Hydrogenispora ethanolica: one gene and its partner. The protein of the gene in region 1 interacts with the protein of each later gene in a pairwise test. Links are inferred from orthologs where the notes say so. Each region holds a gene or a part of one and is shown in the gene's direction. Other genes may lie near its edges. The genes, in order: secD and pheT.

Evidence for each region.
Region 2: the proteins of secD (region 1) and pheT interact in binary tests that used the Escherichia coli proteins (3 or more experiments, as listed by UniProt). The link is inferred for Hydrogenispora ethanolica from one-to-one orthologs.

The regions. Positions count from the first base shown.
Region 1 is NZ_SLUN01000017.1:32,805-39,534, reverse strand. The notes cover bases 1,363-4,245. They hold secD (protein translocase subunit SecD), read left to right. Parts: upstream 1,363-1,980; coding sequence 1,981-3,510; downstream 3,511-4,245. Other genes in these bases: secF (protein translocase subunit SecF), read left to right, coding at 3,507-4,245; EDC14_RS14170 (hypothetical protein), read left to right, coding at 1,523-1,927; EDC14_RS26830 (hypothetical protein), read left to right, coding at 1,363-1,509. Also shown: preprotein translocase subunit YajC, read left to right, coding at 1-117; EDC14_RS14175 (HD domain-containing protein), read left to right, coding at 386-1,048; more of EDC14_RS26830, read left to right, coding at 1,351-1,362; more of secF, read left to right, coding at 4,246-4,466; EDC14_RS26825 (hypothetical protein), read left to right, coding at 4,625-4,777; EDC14_RS14155 (ABC transporter permease), read right to left, coding at 4,874-5,623; EDC14_RS14150 (ABC transporter ATP-binding protein), read right to left, coding at 5,625-6,578; EDC14_RS14145 (GyrI-like domain-containing protein), read right to left, coding at 6,582-6,730. UniProt on the Escherichia coli protein: Part of the Sec protein translocase complex. Interacts with the SecYEG preprotein conducting channel. SecDF uses the proton motive force (PMF) to complete protein translocation after the ATP-dependent function of SecA.
Region 2 is NZ_SLUN01000033.1:38,845-45,713, reverse strand. What follows is about bases 1,304-4,325. They hold pheT (phenylalanine--tRNA ligase subunit beta), read left to right. Parts: upstream 1,304-1,624; coding sequence 1,625-4,027; downstream 4,028-4,325. Other genes in these bases: EDC14_RS20710 (hypothetical protein), read left to right, coding at 4,133-4,325; pheS (phenylalanine--tRNA ligase subunit alpha), read left to right, coding at 1,304-1,542. Also shown: EDC14_RS20730 (TrmH family RNA methyltransferase), read left to right, coding at 1-36; EDC14_RS20725 (YqzL family protein), read left to right, coding at 116-217; more of pheS, read left to right, coding at 523-1,303; more of EDC14_RS20710, read left to right, coding at 4,326-5,011; EDC14_RS20705 (cell division protein ZapA), read left to right, coding at 5,041-5,388; EDC14_RS20700 (CvpA family protein), read left to right, coding at 5,461-6,273; EDC14_RS20695 (DUF421 domain-containing protein), read left to right, coding at 6,330-6,869.

The DNA.
Region 1 (6,730 bases):
GGCGGAGTTCACGGCGAGATTACCGACTTTGACGGCGACGAGGATTTGCGGATCCGGGTCACCGATAAAGTGGAATTGAAAGTGACACGGGCTTCCGTGGCGAAGGTAAAAAGTTAAAGAGAGTTTATACTCTCTTTTTTTTATAGTTATGGGACATGGAATGCGACCCGAATCGGACGGAGTGTCATACACTATCATTCGGGGTTTGCGAAAGCGGATGGTTAGGGAGGTTTGCCTGGGTTTGGAACCCGAAGTGCCGCGGCGACGTTGTATGATGAGGATGTCCATAGTTTTCTGGTAAAAGTCGCGGTCCGGAACCTCCCGGACCCGGACGCATCGTGTCATGTTGCGGAATCGTAATTCATTAAGATAAGGAGTATTTGCAATGAGCATCGTATTGAGCACTATCAAAAAAGACCCGGTGATCACGGCCTACATCCAGCAGGCCGATGAGCATCTGGGCGCCATCGGCTATACCGAGCACGGCTTTCGCCATGCCGGGCTGGTCTCCTCTATCTCGCAGAACATTCTGCTCCGGCTGGGTTTTCCGGAGCGTCAGGCGGAACTGGCGGCGATCGCCGGTTACCTCCATGATATCGGCAATCTGATCAACCGCCACGATCACGGGCGATCCGGCGCCATTATGGCCCTCCATTACCTGATGGAGAAGGGTTTTGACCCCGGCGAGGCGGCGGTGATCGCCGGAGCCATCGGCAATCACGAGGAGGAGTGCGGCGAGGCGGTCAATAATGTGGCCGCTGCCCTGATTCTGGCCGACAAATCGGATGTGCACCGCAGCCGGGTCCGGAACGTGGACGTGGCGACCTTTGACATTCATGACCGGGTCAATTACGCGGCGATTCATTCGTTCCTGAACGTCAATGACGAAAAACGCAGCCTGACGCTGGAGCTGACCATCGAGAACAACATCTGTCCGGTCATGGAGTATTTTGAAATCTTCCTGGTACGGATGATGATGTGCCGCCGGGCCGCGGCGTTCCTGGGCTGCCAATTCAAGATCGAGATCAACGGCAACAGCATTTTATAAGGAACGGCCATCCGGGGCCCGAAGCGGCGGATCCGGCATCTTGCCGGCTGTTGCTTTTTTCCTGACAATCCCGGCGAATTATGTTAATTAAGGTTACAACTACAAGGTCCGAAGCCCCTGGTTTCATTGACATTTGGAACGGAAACGGCTATAATTAATTATGTTTTTCATATGGAAATTCGTGTTGACTTGCGAATCGAGCAGAAAGCTTTTGAGAGATGGTTGGGAGCCTCATCTTCAGGTTGCATGACAGACAGGAAGAGGGGCGCTATCGATTAACGAAGGGGAGGCGTTCACGAACCATGTTTGAGATTATTACGGTCATTGTGGTGCTTGGGATCTTCAGTCTGTTCGCTTACACCGCGAGCAAGGCCGAAAAGGCGGTCGCGTTGAAACTGAAAGCGAAACAAGTCGCAACCAATGTTAAATTAACCGAAAAGGCAGCGAAAAGGGCCAGATAGCGAGGACTCCGGCTTGCGTAGAATTGCGGTTCAATGGGTGCTTTTCTCTGTATTAGCACTCATTTTATTCTGTATTGTCCCTTCTTATGACGCGGGACAGGCCGATGATTGGCAGGCTCAGGGGGAAGTCCGGCAAACCGCCGCTCTGCCGCACGGGATGGCGCAGTCCGATGCGCACCGCACCGACTCGGGCGGATTGGCTCTGCGGGCGAATCTGATTCCTTCGGCCAATTATCAGTTCTTCAACCCATGGCAGGTTCTGCCGAGCTGGGGAAGGATTTGTATTGCCAAAGTGGCCCCGAGGGAGCAGGGTTTCTTTCTCTCCATCCTGGTGCTGCTGTTTTTTTCGCTCTTTTATCAGCGGGCGCGGGCCGTTTCCGGGAGTGATTCCGATGGCGCCGGAACGCTGACGGTTTGATTTTTTTTACGATGACATGCTTTTAGAAATAACTTGAAGGAGGAGACTAAACATTGCGACAGGATTTGCGTTGGAAATCAGCCATTTTATTCATTGTCGTGCTTATATTCGCAGTCGTTCTCAGTCCGGTCGGAAAAGACTTCTTTAAAGGCGATCCGATCCGTCAGGGACTGGATTTGAAAGGCGGCATCGAGCTGTTGCTCTCTCCGGACTACCGGTTGGGCTCCACCAACTTGTTCCGTTTCGGCGATGAGCTGGTCCTCAAGATGAAACAAGCGGGCATCACCGAGCCCAAGGTGGATCCGTTGGGAGTGCTCGACGGAGACCGTTACGACGGTTTGAAGTTTACCTTCGCCAGCCCGAGCGACGTGGAACGTGTCAAGAATCTGGGACTTTTCCCCGCCAATTACCGGCTGGAACAGTTCGGCGAGACCAAGAACCTGCATCTGACCCCGGATTACCAGGGCAATGTAGTTGAGCTGGCGGTCAATCAGGACGCCAGGGATTACGGAGATATCGACGAGGTATTGACCCGGTCGATCGCGATTATCAATAACCGGATCAACGAAAAATCCGGCGGCGTCGGCGAGACCGACATCCGCAAAGACGGCAAGGGCCGGATCGTGGCGCAGCTGCCGGGCGTCAGCACCCTGCAGGAAGCGAAGGAATTGATCACCGCCACCGGCCGGCTGACCTTCCGGATCAACAACCAGATCGTGCTCGACGGTACGGACATGCAGGATATCCGCGTTCAGTATGACGCCAGCAAAGGCGGGTATGTGATCGCCTTTGCCTTCAAAGGCGAAGGCGCCAAGCAACTGGAGAAGATCACCACCGAAAACGTAGGGAAACAGATGGCGGTCTATCTCGACGAATCCATGCTGATGAACCCGGTGATCAACGACCCGATCCCCAATGGCTCCGGCGTGATTACCTTCGGCAACTCCACCAAGGAAGAAGTGGAGAAGGACGCCATTCTGATGAAGTCGGGCGCTCTGCCGGTTTCGTTGCGGGTGGTCTCCTCGACTCAGGTCGCTCCGACCCTCGGACGAGAGATCGTCAAGCAGAGCTTGTTGGCGGGGGTTATCGGCATCGCACTGGTCATCACCTTTATGGCGATCTTCTATAGCTTACCGGGCATCCTGGCCGACGCGGCCTTGATTCTATACGGACTGTTCCTGTTGGGCGTGATGGCTTGCTTGCGCCAGGTGCTGACCCTGCCGGGCGTGGCCGGTTTCATCCTGACCCTCGGTATGGCGGTCGACGCCAACATCATTATCTTTGAGCGGATCAAAGACGAGATCCGGAACGGCAAACGGGTCCGTCCGGCGGTACAAGCCGGATACGGCCGGGCGCTGGTCACCATTCTTGACTCCAACATCACGACGCTGATCGCTGCCGGAGTGCTGTACTTCTTCGGCAACGGCCCGGTCCAAGGCTTTGCGGTCACCCTGGCCATCGGTATCGTGGTCAGTATGATTACGGCAATCTATATCACCCGGATGTTCCTGGAGTGGAAGATCGACCATGATCCCGATCGGTACGCGAAATTCTTTGGGGTCAAGGAGGTAGTGGAACAATGATGGATTTAATGAAATATCGTTGGCTGTTCGTCGGGATCTTCCTGGCGACGATGGGACTCAGCCTGTTCTTCTTATTCGCCAATCCCAACAACGGTTGGGGAACCAAAGGCTCGCCCCTGAACCTGGGAATCGACTTTACCGGCGGTACCAAGATTTATTTCCCGGTGCCCCGCGATGTTTCCTCGGATGAAGTGACGGCCATCCTCAAGAAGATCGATCTGCCGGACTTCAAGTTCAATGCGCCGCAGCCGACCCATTATATCGATTCCACCGGGGTTGAGCGGCATCAGGTGTTGGTCTACACCCGGTTCTTGAACGACGCCGAGCAGGAGATCGTGCTGGGGGCGCTGGAAGCCAAATACGGCAAGCCGGGTCCGGGACAAGGCCTGGACATCACCCGGGTCGATCCCTTCATCGGGAAGGAATTAGTGAATAACGCCCTGACGGCGGTATTGATCGCCGCGGCGCTGATGCTGATCTATATCTGGTTCCGCTTCGAGCTGGTTTCGGGCTTCGCGGCGATCTTCGCCCTGTTGCATGACGCGCTGTTGGTGATGGGAGTCTTCGCGCTCTTCGGCAAAGAGGTCAACGCCACGATGATCGCGGCGCTGCTGACGATCCTCGGTTATTCGATCAACGACACCATCGTGGTCTTCGACCGGATCCGCGAGAACGTCAAGTACAAGCAGAGGGATACGCCGTTTGTGGAGGTCGCCAACGACAGCATTCTGGAGACCTTCCGCCGCTCGCTGAATACCAGCTTTACGACGGTCCTAGCCATTCTGGTGCTTTATCTGGTCGTGCCGAATATCCGCGAGTTCTGCTTCGCGCTGATCGTCGGCATCACCTCCGGGACCTACTCCTCGATCTTTGTGGCCAGCCCGATCTGGGCCGTCTACAAGGACTGGCAGGAGCGGAAAAAGCTCAGCCGCAAGGTTGCCACGGCAACCCGGTAAATCATGTTTCGCAACCCAAGGCCGCCTGTTCTCAGGCGGCCTTTTCTTTATGATCAATCATTCCCGCGCGGAGGAGCGGAGCGGCGGCCGGATTTCCTCCGGCCGCCCAACCAAGCGCTTGAGACGCCCCAGCAACTGCTCCATCCCCGGAAGCAACAATGGCGGCCTTCGCCGCAGTTGCGTTATTCACAAAAGATACTGCTTCGTTTGGAAAAGATGGAACTGCGTTCACAAAAGCAAGTGCTTTATCCACAAAAGATGATGCGGCGGCGGGCGCCGCAGTTGCTTTATTTAAAAAAGGTAGTACTTAAGTCGCAAAAGGAAGTGTCGGACCGGTCGCGGCGGTTACATCAGCCGCGGCGGGAGGACGGCGGCGCCCGGAAACGGCGTTCCGGGCGCGTCTTTCATCAGCAGGCCGTTTCCCGCTTCAGCCTCCTGAAGGCCAGGGCAAAGCCGCCGAGGCCCAGCAGCGCAAAGAGGCCGATCACCGGCAAAACTTCGGCCGCCAGGATGGTCTTGCCGTAGATCAGGCTCCGCAGGGCGTTAATGATGTGAGTGAAGGGATTGAGCATCACCGCCACCCGCAGGGCCCCGGCGCTTTTCTCCAGCGGGAAAAGCGCGGTGCTGACGAAAAAGACCGGCAGCACGATGGTATTCATCACGGTTTCATAGATCACTTCATTGGGCAGGCACAGGCTGATGGAGTAGGCGAGACCCGCCATGAAAAAGCCGGCCAAGAAGATGAGCAGGATCATCAGGATAATCCCGGGGAGGCCCGAGGCCACCTGGACGGAGCAGAGGAGACCCACCCCGAACAGGACCGCGCTCTCCAGCAGCGACAGCAGGATGGCCTCCAGCATCTGTCCGAGCAGAATGGCGCTCCGGCTCACCGGCGCGATCAAGATCCGGTAAAAGCTGCCCGAGGCTTTCATGATGTAATTGATCATGCCGCCGCTGCAGCAACAGGAGAAAGTCACCAGAACCATGATCCCGGGCAGGATGAAGGCGGTGTAGTTGCCCCCGGCCATGCTTCCCAGGGCGGGCCCGGCGACGGCGCCGTACAAGGCCAGCCAGAGCAGGGGTTGCACGATGGTCATCCCGATCGAGATGGGGTTTTGAAAACGCCACTTCAAGTTGCGCCATAGGATGTTGAACATCTCATGCCTCGCTTTCTTGCCGCGCCGGCCCGGTCAGGGCCAAAAAGACATCTTCCAGGCTCGGCTCGACAATCTCGATTGCCGTGAAATCCAGCCGCTGCTCCAAAAGCCACCGGTTCACGGCGGAAATGGCGGTCCGGCCGTCGGCCACGTCCACCAAAACCGAATCATGCCGCAGGCTGGCGGATGTGGCCAGACCGCTTTGCTCCAGGGCCGCCTGGCAACGGCGGGCCTGCTCGGCCCCTGCGAAGCCCAGGCGGAGCAGGTTTTGCCGGGTGTAACGGCGCAGGCTGGCCGGAGTTCCCCGCGCCACCTCCCGGCCGCGCTTCATGATGCAGATCGTGTCGCTGAGCCGGTCGGCTTCCTCAAGGTAATGGGTGGTGAGAAAGATGGTGGTCCCGAAATCGTCGCGGATCCGGAGCAGCATTTCCCACATGGCCTTGCGGGAGTCGACATCCATGCCCACCGTGGGTTCGTCCAGAAACAGGATCCGGGGCAGGGAGACCATATTCATCGCCAAATCCAGCCGGCGCTTCACCCCGCCCGAATAACTGGCGGTGGGATATCGCAGGTAGGGGGAGAGCCCGAAGCTGTCGATTAGGGTCCGGATGCGCTGGTGCGCGGTTTTGGCGTCCACCTTGTAGAGCCTGCTTTGGAAGAGCAGGTTTTCCATCAGCGACAGATGGGAGTCGATGGAGACCTGCTGCGCGACGCAAGCGATCTGGCGCCGGATCTCCCCGGGCGCGCGTCGTAAATCCTTCCCCAGCATCGTTACCTTGCCGGAGCTGGGTTTGGAATAAGTGGTCAGAATGTGAATCAGGGAGGACTTTCCGGCGCCGTTCGGCCCCAGCAGGGCGAAGATCTCGCCCGCGTTCACCCGCAGACTCAGGCGGTCCAAGGCCCTGACGCCGTTGCGGTACTCTTTGACCAGGTCCTCGATCTCGATTGCCAGCATGTTTCACGCCTCTTTCAGTGGGAAGATGATTTCCGTGATGTACTGCTTGGGATCCCCCTTCAGGAACAGCCCCGGCCCTTTGATGAAGACCTCCCGCCAGGGCCCCTGGACCGGCAGGCCCCGCTCCCGGATGGCCCGGTGCATCGCGGCGT
Region 2 (6,869 bases), on another replicon or contig:
CGACAGCGGTTGAATATGGATACTTGTAAAAGTTAGAGGGCTTTGATATAATGAAGTTGGTTTTGCGGTGACCGTTTTTCACGACAACACTCGGTGAAGAAGGGATGATGTTGAAGTGAAGTTATCGGCTGAATTTTTTTGGAGGGTCTTTGAGACGACCGGTTCCATCACCGCCTACTTAATTTACCGTGAGATTGTGCGGACGACATTAAGTTAATTAGGTCAAATAAAATAACATAAAGCGATGACAGAGGAAAGTACCGCGTCATTATCCGGTTACAGGGAGAAGGGGCACGACTGAGACCCTTTCCCGGGCTGATGTCGGGAAGTTCCCTCTTAAGCTGCGGACTGAACGAGGAGTAGGTAGGTCGCGACGGAGCTCCACCGTTAGCGGGAGAGGGTATAGTCATTCTGTACCTGCGGAGTTATTTTTTGGGTGGTACCACGAAAATCAACCTTTCGTCCCGAGTGGGATGAAAGGTTTTTTTGTTTTTGGATATTTCAATTACTGGGGGTACAAACATGAAAGAGCAGCTGGAAAAGTTACGCCAGGAAGCTTTGGCGGAGCTCGCGCAAGCGGTCCAGAGTACGGCGTTGAATGAAATTCGCGTCAAATACTTAGGCAAAAAAGGATCGCTTACTGCCATTTTGCGGGGGATGGGAGCCTTGTCCCCCGAAGAGCGGCCGGTCATTGGGGAACTGGCCAACGAAGTCCGCCAGCAGATTGAAGCGGCCATCGCCGAGCGCGGTGACAATTTGGCAAAACAAGAACAACAAACCCGATTGGCGGCTGAGGAAATCGATATACTGCTGCCCGGACGTCGGCCAAGCTTGGGACATCCGCACCCCATTCAACTGGTGATGGATGAGATTGCCGAGATCTTCATCGGCCTGGGTTTCTCGATTGCCGAGGGGCCCGAGGTCGAAAAAGACTATTATAACTTTGAGGCTTTAAACCTGCCCAAAGACCATCCTGCCCGGGATATGCATGACTCCCTGTACATCACGCCGGAAGTACTGTTACGGACCCATACGTCTCCGGTCCAGATTCGAACGATGGAACAGCAATATCCCAACCCGTTCCGGGTGATCGCTCCCGGACGGGTCTACCGTCGCGACGCATTGGACGCCACCCATTCGCCGATGTTCACCCAGATTGAAGGGATGGTCGTGGATGAAGGCATTACCTTCGGCGATCTAAAAGGGACTCTGGAAGTCTTTGCGCAACGGATGTTTGGAAGCGACCGTAAGGTTCGTTTTCGTCCCAGTTATTTCCCGTTCACCGAACCCAGCGCCGAGGTCGACGTTTCCTGTGGTTGCGGCGGCAAGGGTTGCCGGGTATGCAAAGGGACCGGCTGGTTGGAGATCATGGGAGCGGGCTCGGTTCATCCACTGGTCCTCAAAATGTCCCAATATGATCCGGAACGATTCACCGGGTTTGCCTTCGGCATGGGAGCTGAACGGATCGCGATGTTAAAATACGATATTCGTGATATCCGCGTCTTTTATGAGAACGATCTGCGCTTTTTAGCACAATTCTAAAATTGGGTTTTCGTTGATTCAGGGTTCTCAAAAAAGCAAACGGACTTGGGACTTCATAACAGAGGATGGAGGAAGACAAGTTATGCGTGTTTCATTAGAATGGCTGCGGGAATATGTATCCTTCCAGTTGAATGCGGCTGAATTGGCCGAGAAATTAACGATGTCCGGGATTGCGGTGGAGGCTATTGAAGACCAGGCTGAACAGTACCGCGATATGATTGTGGCCCAAGTGGTTCAATTATCAAAGCACGAGCAAGCCGATAATCTATTGATCGTAAAGGTTGCGACCGATCAGGGCCAACAGCAAGTGATTACCGCCGCGAAAAACTTGAAAACCGGGGATTTGGTGCCATTGGCCTTGCCGGGCGCCACCTTGCCGGATGGGAAAGAGATCACTGAAGTCAACTTTAAGGGAGTGCTCTCCCAGGGGATGCTCTGCTCCGGCGCTGAGTTGGGATTGGAGAAAGAATCGTCGGGAATCTGGGTTTTTGAGAGCGGATTTGTCCCCGGCACTCCGGTAGCGGAGGCATTGGGCGCAACCGACCAGATTCTGGTATTGGAGTTGACCGCCAACCGCTCGGACTGCTTGGGAATGATCGGCGTGGCCCGGGAAGTTGCGGCGGTTCTGGGGGGTGAAATGGTCCCCAGCTCTACGACGGTGAAAGAAGAAGGCACGCCGGTAGAGGGCAGGCTTTCCATCGAGATCCGCGATCCCGACCTTTGTCCGCGGTATATCGGGCGGATCGTGACCGGAGTCAAGATCGAACCTTCGCCGCAGTGGATGCAGCGCCGGTTGCAGGCCGCCGGAGTGCGCCCGATCAATAACGTGGTGGACATCACCAATTATATTATGTTGGAATACAACCAACCCTTGCATGCTTTTGATTACGATCGCATCGCCGAACACGCCATCATTGTTCGGCGAGCGCTGGATGGTGAAAAACTGCTGACACTGGATGATGTGGAGCGGCAGCTTGAGGCCGGAGAATTGTTGATCGCCGATCCCCGGGGACCGCTCTGCGTGGCTGGAGTCATGGGCGGCGCAAGCAGTGAAGTCCGGAGTGATACGGTGAATATTTTGTTTGAGGCGGCGTATTTCGCACCGCGCAGCATTCGGAAGACCGCAAGCAAGTTGGGGATGAAGACCGAATCTTCCTTCCGTTTTGAACGGGGAATCGATCCCAATGGCACCTTAACCGCGATGAATCGGGCCATGCACCTCATTGAATTGCTGGGAGCCGGGACCGTGGCCAAAGGATATATCGATCAATATCCGCAATCCATCGAACCTGTGACCATCCATACCTCGGCCAAGGCGATCAACCAGTGGCTCGGCACTGCGTTGAGTCCGGCAGAGATCCGCAATTATCTGGAGCGGGTCCGTTTTTCGGTGCTAGAACCTCAAGCCGGGCAATTTGAAGTCACGGTGCCGACTTATCGGCCGGATGTGTCATTCACTGCGGATTTGGCGGAAGAAGTAGCCCGACTTTACGGTTACGATCTTATTCCGGCCACAATTCCGGAGAGTCGCCAACCGGGGGGCCTTACCCCTTTGCAACGGTTTGAGGTCGAATGCCGTTCCTGTTTGCAGGGAATCGGGTTATCGGAGATTAAAACATATAGTTTATATGCGAAAAACGTTTCCGAGCGTTTACAACTTCCGGGGAACGATCCCTTGTCTCGGACCGTGGATCTATTGGTGCCCTTGAGCGAAGAGCAAGCGGCGATGCGAACCAACCTCATTCATAGCATGCTGGAATGCATGGCATTCAACGCCAAACGCCGCCAGTCCAATTTGGCCTTCTTTGAACTTGCCCGAATCTATCGGCCGAAATCCGGAGAAATCTTGCCGGAGGAACCGCTCCATCTCAGCGTTGGTCTGATGGGTCAGTTGCGGGAGAATGGCTGGAACCAGTCCCGGGCGGAAGTCGATTTTTACGATTTGAAAGGGATCTTGGAAGCGTTGTTCGCCAGGTTGCATTTACCCCAGATTACACTGGAGCGTTCGGCCCAACCTTTTCTGCATCCCGGTCAGGCGGCGGAGATTCTCGTGAAAGGAACGTCCGTCGGCTGGTTCGGTCAAGTTCATCCGGATGTTGCCGCCGAATACGGTCTCACCAAAAAAGCCTTTGTCATGGAGCTGGATCTATCTTTATTGGCTCCGTTGCGGGAGAGCGAGATTGTTTTCGAAGCGCTACCAAAGTTCCCGGCTTTGGAACGGGACCTGGCATTGGTTCTCCCGAAAGCTGTTCCTGCCGCGGAAGTGGCCGCGAAGATCGAAACGATCACCAAACATCTGGTGGAACGGGTCGAACTTTTCGATGTCTATCAAGGAGAGCAAGTTCCGGAAGGAATGCGGAGTTTGGCCTTTAAATTAGTATATCGCTCCAAGGAACGGACGCTGACGGATGTGGAGGTCAATCAACTCCAAACCGAGCTGCTGACGGCGTTGAATCAGGCATACGGAGCCATGGTGCGGGCTTAGCCAGTTTTACAATGCGGCACTAATCCGTAAGATTGAAAGATGTTCTAAACCCTCCTCGCCCGAACATACATTGTATCAACAATGGGCCAGGGGGGTGTTTTTTTTATGGGCAGAATTTGGGAACGAATTGAAAACCAGGTCATTTATGGGGCTGCTTTTTATATTGGAATTGCGATTATCTGGATCTTGGTCTCCATCGGATTGTGTAAAGTGGAACAGATTCAGCAAGCATCGGAGTTAAAAGCATTCCTGGAAAGCAAAGTTTTGCTGGTGGCGTTGGTCTTCCTCGGGAGGTATTTATTCTTTCCGCACTATCGGCCGTCCCGAGGACGGGGATGGATAATTTTTAGCGGCTTTTTTCTGATGTTCGGCGCTCAAGCCGCTAAGTTTATGTTGGTGAATGGAAAAGTTGCGTGGACCTTTTACCTTTATGTCATCGCAGACTCATTCATCTGGGGTTATTTTTTGAGTTCGCTCGCAGAGACTTTTTATTTGACTTGGCATCATTGGCAGAATCATCCCCGGGTGGCTCCCACGATGTTTGCAAACCTATGGCAACGTTTCTGGAGCGAAACGCTTCAAACCGGTTTTCTCTTGACTGTTCTTTTGGGCTTGGTCTATTATTATTTGGTCAGTTTCTTCGTAGTCGATTCGCTCCTTTACAGTTATCTCTTGCTCGTTCCTTTACTCGGAATAGCAACCGGCTTGTTTTGGATCGTTTACGAAAAAGCCCGAGGGTGGGTCGATCAAGACCTTTTCCAGTTAGATCAAGAGATAGCGACCTATCTCAGCTGGCAGGAATGGCAAGCCGACCTCGATTTTCCGGAAAGGATACCTTGGATTCAGTATCTTTTTCAGATCAGGAATTATCTTTCGGATGCCAAACGGCCGGTGATCTCAGTCACGACTCTCTTTTGCTATCTATTGTTTAGCGGATTCATCCTCTGTCTGCCGTACCTTTTTGGAATCGTTGTTGAAGTTTGACTCCTTCAAATGAAGGAGTTTTTTAATGGATGGCCAATTATCTGAACTGGATGGGCATCGTTCTCATTCATTTCACGCAGCAAATTTTTCTCCGGGGTGTGGCAATGCTCGAACGGAAGAATGATGAGTCAGAAAATAAACAGTATATCGTCAGGTTAATGGGCGAAGAATACTTGATTCGCGGCAATGATAACCGCGAATACGTCGATACAATCGCTTCGTATCTTGATGATATTTTTAAGAGTATCGCCAGTAATAATCCGAAATTGAACAAATCCCAAATTGCTGTGTTGGCTGCCTTGAAAGTGGCGGATGAAATCCATAAATTGCGTCAAGAATATCAGTATCTCGATCGCTTGCTGGCGGAGGCTGAGTAAGACTTTTTTTAGGAATGCCTTAGAGCACCGGCGTATCGTCTATGTGATGGCGCTGGGGAAGGAGGTCATCTCGTGACCTGGGTCGACTGGTTGATTGGCGGAGTTTTTGCTTTTTTTATATTTCAAGGTTATCGAAAGGGATTTGTCCAGCAACTATTCGATCTATTAGGCGGCGTACTGGCCTTGGTTCTGGCTTTTTATTTCTATGCCACGATTGGGAATTATCTTGAAAGCATCCTGCATTTTTCGGCAGCACTCTGCCAGATTATCGGTTTTATTCTGCTAGTGGTCGCGATCGGCGGTGCGGTGAGCTTTATCGGCAAACACTGGCGGGCAGTCCAGAAAAATGAGCCCATAACGTTGATCGATAGTGGCGTCGGCGCCCTTTTCGGCGGTTTTAAGGCGGCGGTCATTTTGATTATTGTCCTTTTATGCTTGATGGCCTTGCCTTGGGACCTGCTTCACAGTCCGGTCGAAACATCCAGTTTTGCCAATGATCTTTTGCGGCTGGCTCCATTGTTCTATGTGGTTCAGGACAACTCTTTACCTCAGGACATGCCCAGGTTGGTTGTATCGCCCGAAGGCTTGCAATTGCGGAAATTAAACGGTCGAGAGCTAGCGGGTGCCATTTGTATCGCCTGCGGCCACAAAGTAGAATATCGCGGCTTGGTTCGGGCCGGATTATCTTCTTACCCCCAAACATACTGCCCCAACTGTCACCGAGTCAGCGACGGCTGTCTTACGTTCGAAGGCTATCATATGATTAACGGGACCTGCCCATACGAACGCTTCGGCAGCCTGGGAGTTGTTGACTGCAAAGTCTGGCCCAATCCCGAACCGACGACCGTCAAGGGAAAATGCCCTGTTTGTGGGCGGACCCAGTAGTAGAAAGCGAGAATCGGCTTTTGCCAACCGGTCCATACTAACGCCGAGGCGATGGGATGGACTGGTTGTTTTTACTTCGTTTTTTGCTTAAGCCGGTGGCAATCTATATTATTGCGCTCGCGGTGGTCCGTTGGATGGGCAAACGTGCCCTTGGGACCCTGAGCCTGTTCGATCTGGTCATTATGGCCGGAATCGGGGATGTCATTGTGGTGGTCGGCCTGGAACAGCGCGTTCCTTTCGAACGGGGCGTACTCATCCTGGCGATGTTGGGGGGATTGGAATGGCTCTTCTCGATGCTTTCCTTCCGTTCCCGATTTTTTGCCGGATTGTTGGAAGGAAAACCGACCGTGCTGGTGAAAAACGGTGAGTTACTCGAAGCGAATCTGGCCAAAGAACATATTTCCAAGGCCGATCTCTATCAGGAATTGCGTAAAGAGGGAGTGGCCCGCCTTTCCCAGGTCTCGCAGGCCGTCTTGGAGGCATGCGGGAAATTTAGCGTTATTCTGAAGGAAGAAGACGATCCAGTCCCTGTTCAACAGCTTTTAGTCGAAGTCGGCGCGCTCCGGCGCGAGTTGCAAGAATTGAAAGTCATGATC